DNA from 2 places in the Sphingomonas sp. CL5.1 genome. Region 2 is predicted to be linked to the other one. Evidence: riboswitches for the same ligand, from Rfam matches in the RefSeq annotation. Region 2 holds a riboswitch; the other holds the start of a gene.
What was found. Region 2 has a riboswitch for cobalamin ahead of F9288_RS11495 (TonB-dependent receptor). Riboswitches for the same ligand answer to the same signal wherever they lie in the genome.
Positions count from the first base shown of each region.

Region 1: linked by a shared signal. The riboswitch ahead of metE (5-methyltetrahydropteroyltriglutamate--homocysteine S-methyltransferase) and the one ahead of F9288_RS11495 (TonB-dependent receptor) in region 2 are both predicted to bind cobalamin.

Region 1 is NZ_CP050137.1:3,704,110-3,707,776, forward strand. It holds gene prpB (methylisocitrate lyase) at 1-850, shown strand, start outside; cobalamin riboswitch at 986-1,209, shown strand; gene metE (5-methyltetrahydropteroyltriglutamate--homocysteine S-methyltransferase) at 1,344-3,667, shown strand, end outside.
Region 2 is NZ_CP050137.1:2,366,512-2,370,178, forward strand. It holds gene F9288_RS11490 (ABC transporter substrate-binding protein) at 1-135, shown strand, start outside; gene F9288_RS11495 (TonB-dependent receptor) at 290-2,296, opposite strand; cobalamin riboswitch at 2,476-2,695, opposite strand; gene rplI (50S ribosomal protein L9) at 2,841-3,437, opposite strand; gene rpsR (30S ribosomal protein S18) at 3,449-3,667, opposite strand, start outside.

The DNA of each region.
Region 1 (3,667 bases), 1.3 Mb from region 2:
GCCCGGCATCTATCGCCTGCCCGGCGCGCATAACGGACAGGCCGCGATCCAGGCACGTAACGCCGGATTCGATGGCCTCTACCTGTCCGGCGCGGCGATGACCGCCTCGATGGGGCTGCCCGATCTCGGCATCATCACGGTGGACGAGGTGGCGTTCTTCATCCGCCAGATCGTGCGCTCGTCCGGCCTGCCGCTGCTGGTCGACGGCGACACGGGATACGGCGAGGCGCTCAACGTGATGCACATGGTCCGCACCTTCGAGGATGCGGGCGCGGGCGCGCTGCATCTGGAGGACCAGATACTGCCGAAGAAATGCGGCCACCTGAACGGCAAGAAGCTCGCCGACGCGCACGACATGGCGGCCAAGGTGGCGGCAGCGCGGAAGGCGGCGCGTGATATCGTCGTCGTCGCGCGCACCGACGCGGCGGGCGTCGAGGGCTTCGATGCGGCGGTCGAGCGCGCGAAGCTCTATGTCGCGGCGGGCGCGGACGCGATCTTCCCCGAAGCGCTCGTGACGCGCGAGATGTTCGAGAAATTCGCCGCTGCCATGCCCGGCGTGCCGCTACTCGCCAACATGACCGAGTTCGGAAAGACGCCCTTCTACACCGCGCGGGAATTCGAGGAGATGGGCTACAAGATGGTGATCTGGCCCGTCTCCTCGCTGCGCGTCGCCAACAAGGCGCAGGCGGACCTCTATGCCGCGATCGCCCGCGACGGCGGCGCGCACAACATGGTCGACCGGATGCAGACCCGCGCCGAGCTTTACGACACGATCGGCCTGCATGATTACGAGGCGCTCGACGCCTCGATCGTCCGAACGATCGTGCCGGAGGGCATCCCGCAGGGCTGAAGCGATCACCGCTCGCGGTGACGGCGGGTCGCGACGGCTGGGGAGCCTTCGCGGCCCGTTCTTTTTGCGCACGACACATGAAATAACGACATAAAGATATCTTTATATCATTGTTGACAGGCGCAACGATATGCGCGATCAGATGCGGGTCGAGGTTCCCCGTTCCACTCGTGGCGACGGGGCTAAGACGGGAAGCCGGTGGCGTCTTTCGGGGCGGAATCCGGCGCTGCCCCCCGCAACTGTGAGCGGCGAGCGGCGGCCCCATGACGTGTCACTGGTGCCCGCGCGGGCATCGGGAAGGCCGGGGCCGACGTGCTGACCCGTGAGCCAGGAGACCTGCCTTCGACGCGATAACGTTCCTCGGACGGGGGTTCCTCCGGTGGATCGCGCCAGACGCCGAAGCGTCGCGCGTCCGCCGTCGAGCGCGGGCCGCGTCCGTTCGTCCTCTCGCGCGCGCCATCCTGGTCCTTCCTTCCGGCAAGATCAGGAGTGCATGATGTCCGTTTCCGCCGCCAATCTCGGTTTCCCCCGCATCGGCCCGCGCCGCGAGCTGAAGACCGCCACCGAAGCCTATTGGGCCGGCAGGATCGATCAGGTCACGCTGCTCGACACCGCCCGCGCCCTGCGCGCCGCGACATGGGACCGACAGAAGGCGGCCGGGATCGAGGTGATCCCGAGCAACGATTTCTCCTTCTACGATCAGGTGCTGGACACCAGCGTGATGCTCGGCGCGATTCCCGACATCTATCGCGGGCTGGGCGCGGCGGATTCGCTCGACGTCTATTTCGCGATGGCGCGCGGCACGCGGACCGAGGCGCATGACGAAGGCTGCGCGCACGGCCACGGCGCGGGCGCGGACGTGCCGGCGCAGGAAATGACGAAGTGGTTCGACACCAATTACCACTACATGGTGCCGGAGGTCGCGCCGGATCAAATCTTCGCGCTCTCCACCACCAAGCCAATCGAGCATTTCAGGGAAGCCAAGGCGCTAGGTTACCATACCCGCCCGGTGATTCTCGGCCCGGTGACGTGGCTGCTGCTCGCCAAGTCCCGCGTCGAGGGCTTCGATCCATTATCGCTGCTGCCGGCGCTGCTGCCGGTCTATACCGAACTGCTCGAGCGGCTCCGTTACGCCGGCGCGGACTGGGTGCAGATCGACGAGCCGGCGCTGGTGCTCGATCTCTCCGACGAAGCGCGCGACGCCTATCGAGCGGCTTATGCCGAGCTGGGCAAGGTAAGCGGTATCAGGCTGATGCTCGCCACCTATTTCGGCGCGCTGGGCGACAATCTCGCCACCGCGCTGGCGCTGCCGGTCGCGGGGCTGCACGTCGATCTGGTCCGCGCGCCCGGACAACTCGACGCGGTGCTGTCCGACGCGCGCGAGGATCTTGTCCTGTCGCTCGGCGTGATCGACGGCCGCAACATCTGGAAGGCGGACCTCACCGCCCTGCTCGATCGCTATGAGTCGGTGGCGAAGCGGCGCGCGGCGGTGCAGATCGCGCCGTCCTGCTCCTTGCTCCACACGCCGGTCGATCTCGCGCTGGAGACGAAGCTCGATCCGGAGATCAGGGACTGGCTCGCCTTCGCGACGCAGAAGCTGGAGGAGATCGCCGTCCTGCGGCACGGGCTGGCGGAAGGCCGCTACATCATCTCCGCCGAGCTTGCCGCCAATGCGGATTCGATCGCGCGCCGCCGCCGCTCGCCCCTCACCAACAACCGCGCGGTGCGCGAGCGGCTGGCCGGGGTGGATGCCGAATGGGCGCGCCGCGAACAGCCGTTCGCCCAGCGCATCAAGCGCCAGCAGGCGATCCTCAACCTGCCCCTGCTGCCGACCACTACCATCGGCTCCTTCCCGCAGACCGCCGAGGTGCGCAAGGCGCGCGCCGCGCACGACAAGGGCGCGCTGGACACCGCCGGCTACGAGGCGTTCCTGCGCGAGGAGACCGAACGCGCGGTGCGCTGGCAGGAGGAGATCGGCCTCGACGTGCTGGTCCACGGCGAGTTCGAGCGCAACGACATGGTGCAATATTTCGGCGAGCAGCTCGCGGGTTTCGCCTTCAGCCGCGCCGGCTGGGTGCAGAGCTACGGCTCGCGTTGCGTCCGTCCGCCGATCATCTACGGCGACGTGTCGCGGCCGAAGCCGATGACGGTCGCATGGTGGCGCTATGCCCAGTCGCTGACGGACAGGCCGATGAAGGGGATGCTCACCGGCCCGGTAACGATCCTGCAATGGTCGTTCGTGCGCGACGACCAGCCGCGCGCCGACACCTGCCGCCAGATCGCGCTGGCGATCCGCGACGAGGTGCTCGATCTCGAAAAGGCCGGCGCGAGGATCATCCAGATCGACGAAGCCGCGCTGCGCGAGGGCCTGCCGCTGCGCCGCGCGGACTGGCGGCAATATCTCGACTGGGCGGTGGAATGTTTCCGCATCTCCGCCTCAGGTGTCGCGCCGGAGACGCAGATCCACACGCATATGTGCTATTCGGAGTTCAACGACATCATCACGGCGATCGGCGCGATGGACGCGGATGTGATCTCGATCGAGACCTCGCGATCGAAGATGGAGCTGCTGGACGCCTTCATCAGCTACCAATATCCCAACGAGATCGGGCCGGGCGTGTACGATATCCATTCCCCCCGCATCCCTTCGAGCGCCGAAATGGAGCGGTTGCTCATCAAGGCGGGCGAGCGGCTGTCCGCCGCGCAGATCTGGGTGAACCCGGATTGCGGCCTCAAGACCCGAAAATGGGAGGACGTGAAACCCGCGCTGGTCAATATGGTCGATGCGGCCAGGGACGCGCGGGCGGCCCTCGCCTA
Region 2 (3,667 bases):
GGCACGGAGATGCTGCATCATCCGGCGCTCGCCGGCATCCCGCGCATCAGCGTGCCGGAGGCGTGGACGGTCTGCGGCGCTCCGGCCTATGTCCTCGCGGCGAAGCGGATCGCGGAGCAGATCGAACGCCGCTAGGACCGCGCGGCATTCGATTCCGGCGTCCCGCGAATGGCGCTTTCGCATGCTTCCGGCGCTCCCGCCGGCGCACCGGCGTTCCGCCCGCCGAACCGGCGCTACGCCAGCATCGGGATCGTCGCCGGTGCGGAGCTTCATTGCCGTCTCCCGCCGATCAGAACGTCACGCGCACGCCGCCATAGGCCGCGCGGCCGGGCGCGTTGTACGTGAACACCTCCTGATATTTCCGGTCGAGCAGGTTCTCCACGCGACCGAAGACCTGGACATGCGCGCCGATGTCGTAGCTCGCGTTGAAATTGACGAGCGTATAGGCCTTCAGGTCCACCAGCAGGCGCGAATAGTCGGAATTGAAGGCATAATCGCGCTGGCGGCCGTTGTAGCGGACGGTCAGCGTGGCGGTCAGCGGCAGGGACTTCGGCGCATAGGTGGCGTTGAACGAGGCGACGTCCTTCGGCCGGCGGACCGCCTGGCCGGTGATCGGCACCGGGAACTGGAAGCTGCCGTCGCCCGGCGCCGGCCCGGCGAGCGCGTCGATCGTCTGCGGCGCGTTCAGGTAGGTGTAGCTCGCGTCCAGCCGGAAATCGGAAACCCGCGCGGAGGCATAGACTTCGACGCCCTCCTGCCGCGTCCGGCCGCTCTGGTTGTAGCTCTGCTGAATATAGGTGCCGCTGCCGGAATCATAGACGTAGGTCGTGTCGATCTGGTCGGTGAAGATGTTGTTGAAATAGGTCGCGCCGATCGTCACCGACCTGTCCAGCAGCGACTGCTCGACGCCCGCTTCCCAGCCCTTCGACTGTTCCGGCCGCAGCGCGGGATTGCCGATGTAGAGGCCGCTCGTATAGCCGAACAATTCGCCCGGCGTCGGCGCCTTGATGCCGGTGCCGTAGGCCGCGTGGAAGCGCGTGCCGCCGGGCAGGAGATAGCTGGCGGTCGCGCGATAGGTCGCGGCATCGCGGAAGCGGTTGTAGTCGTCGATCCGCGCGGAGGCGCCCAACGCGAGGCGATCGTCCACCGTCACGTCATAGCTGGCGACATAGCCGCGGGTCTCGAGGACGTGCGTGCTCTGGTCGGCATAAGCGGTGGTGTTGCGGAATTCCTGCCGCTCGTAATCCATCGCCAGCGTGAAGCGGTTCTTCACATGGTCGCTGCCGAAGCGCACCGTGCTGTCGAAGGTCGCGCGGTAGCGGCGACCGACGTCGCCGGACGGGCCGTAGGGGCCGTCGAAGTCACGCCGGTTGTCGGTGATCGCAGCGGTGGCGGCGTTGGTCCAGGCGTCGTCGAACAGGCTCCACGTCGCCCCGACCAGCCCGTACCAGCCGCGATTGCGCGCCGTGTCGCCCGGCGTGTCGATCGCGGTGATGACCGGATAGCCCTGCACGATCGGCGAGGTGGGGGCGATCTGCTGATCGTTGAGATCGGCGTGGGTGAGGCTGTAGCGGCCGACGGCGGTCAGCTTGAAATTGGCCGCGGGCGTCCAGTTCAGCTTCGCCGACGCGCCCAGGTTGTCGGAGCCGACGTCGAGCTTCCCGCCGGGCGCCACGGGATAGCCGTCGGTCTGGTAATAGCTGGTCGTGAGCGCATAATCGAACTGGTCGCCGACCACGCCGCCGGCACGCGCGCCGCCGGAGAAGGTGCCCATCGAACCGCCCTCGGCGCGGAGCGAATAGCCCGGCTTCTCGCGGCCCGAGAGCGTGGTGTAGGTGATGACGCCGCCGATCGCGTCCGAGCCGTAGAGCGAGCTTTGCTGGCCGCGCAGCACCTCGATCCGCGACGCCTCGTCGTTGAGCAGCGTGCCGAAGTCATAGGTGCCGCTATAGGGGTTTTCGGCCTTGATGCCGTCGATGAACACCAGGGTTTGATTGGCCTCGGCGCCGCGGATGCGGATATCGATCAGCCCGCCGATCGCGCCGTTGCGGTTGACCGCCACGCCTGGCACGTCGCGCAGCACGTCGGCGACGATGCGCGTCTGGCGGTCCTGCATCTCCCGATCGTCGATCACGGTGACCGACGAGCCGATCAGGTCGAGCGGGATCGCGTCGCCTGAGCGGCTGGCGGTGACGACGACATCGTCGCCCGCCGCCGCGTCCACGGCCGCCATATCCTCGGCATGGGCCTGACCGGCGATGACGATCGCCAGCAACGAAACATAACTGGTCTTCATGGGTATTCCCCCCGCGGCGTCGCGAGCCTGACGGAGGGAGCGGCCGCCCGATGCGAGCGGTCGGCGTGCGATGGTGAGCGGACGCCAATGCACCCACCCGCGCGCCGATGCGGCCCCCGCCGCATGTTCGCCGCTCAGACGGATGGATACCGTGCCCCGGTCTCTCCCTGGACCAAGGCAAGAGCGACCAATACGCCGGCAGGTCTCCTGGCTCGCGGGTCACGGCCCGATGCACGCCTTCCCAGGTTGCCCCAGTGGCCGCCCGGACGAATCCGGGCAGTGCATCGCGCTCGCCGCTTACAGTTGCAGGGACAGCCCCGGATTCGGCGCGCCTTTCGGACGTGCCTCACCGCGTTCCCATATTAAGCCCTTTCGGGCACCGGCGCGATCTTGCGAGGAATGACTTCCTCAGGCGCGCCCATAGCGGAACTGCGGCACGGCGCAATGATGAAGATGGACTCTCGTTCAACGGAGGGGCCGGAGCAGCGAAAAGGCCCGCCGGATCGCTCCGACGGGCCTTTTCCTGTCCACGAGGAGAGAGGGCTTACGCCTGCTCCGCTTCCTCCGGCTGAACCTCGGCGGTGGCGCCCGGCTCGGCGTTGGGATCATAGTTCTCGGTGAAGCCGCCCTGATCGCGGCCTTCCTCGAACATCTGCGCCGTCACGTCGACGCCCGAGGCCTGAAGCTCGGCTTCCTCCGGCGAGCGGGCGACGTTGACCTTCACCGACACCGCCACTTCCGGGTGCAGCGCAACCTTCACCTCGTACACGCCGATCGCCTTGATCGGGCGATCGAGCACGACCTGGCTCTTGGCGACCTTGTGCTTGTCGGCCACCAGCGCCTCGACGATGTCGCGCACCGCGACCGAGCCGTAGAGTTGGCCGGTGTTCGACGCCTGACGGATGATCGTCACGGCGACGTTGTTGAAGCCCTTGGCCTCCTTCTCGGCGTCGACGCGGCGGTTCGCGTTCTCGGCCTCGATGCGGGCGCGGTTGGCCTCGAACACCTTGCGGTTGGCCTCGTTGGCGCGCAGCGCCTTCTTGTTCGGCAGCAGGTAGTTGCGGGCGAAGCCGTCCTTCACCTTCACCACATCGCCGATGGTGCCGAGCTTTTCGATGCGCTCAAGCAGAATCACGTCCATAAGAGCGCTCCTTACTTCACGACGTAGGGCAGCAGGCCCAGATGACGCGCGCGCTTGATCGCCTGGGCGAGTTCGCGCTGCTTCTTCGCCGACACGCTGGTGATGCGCGACGGCACGATCTTGCCACGCTCAGAGACGAAGCCCTGGAGCAGCCGGACGTCCTTGTAATCGATCCGGGGCGCGTCCTTCGCGGAGAAGGGGCAGCTCTTGCGGCGGCGGAAGAACGGACG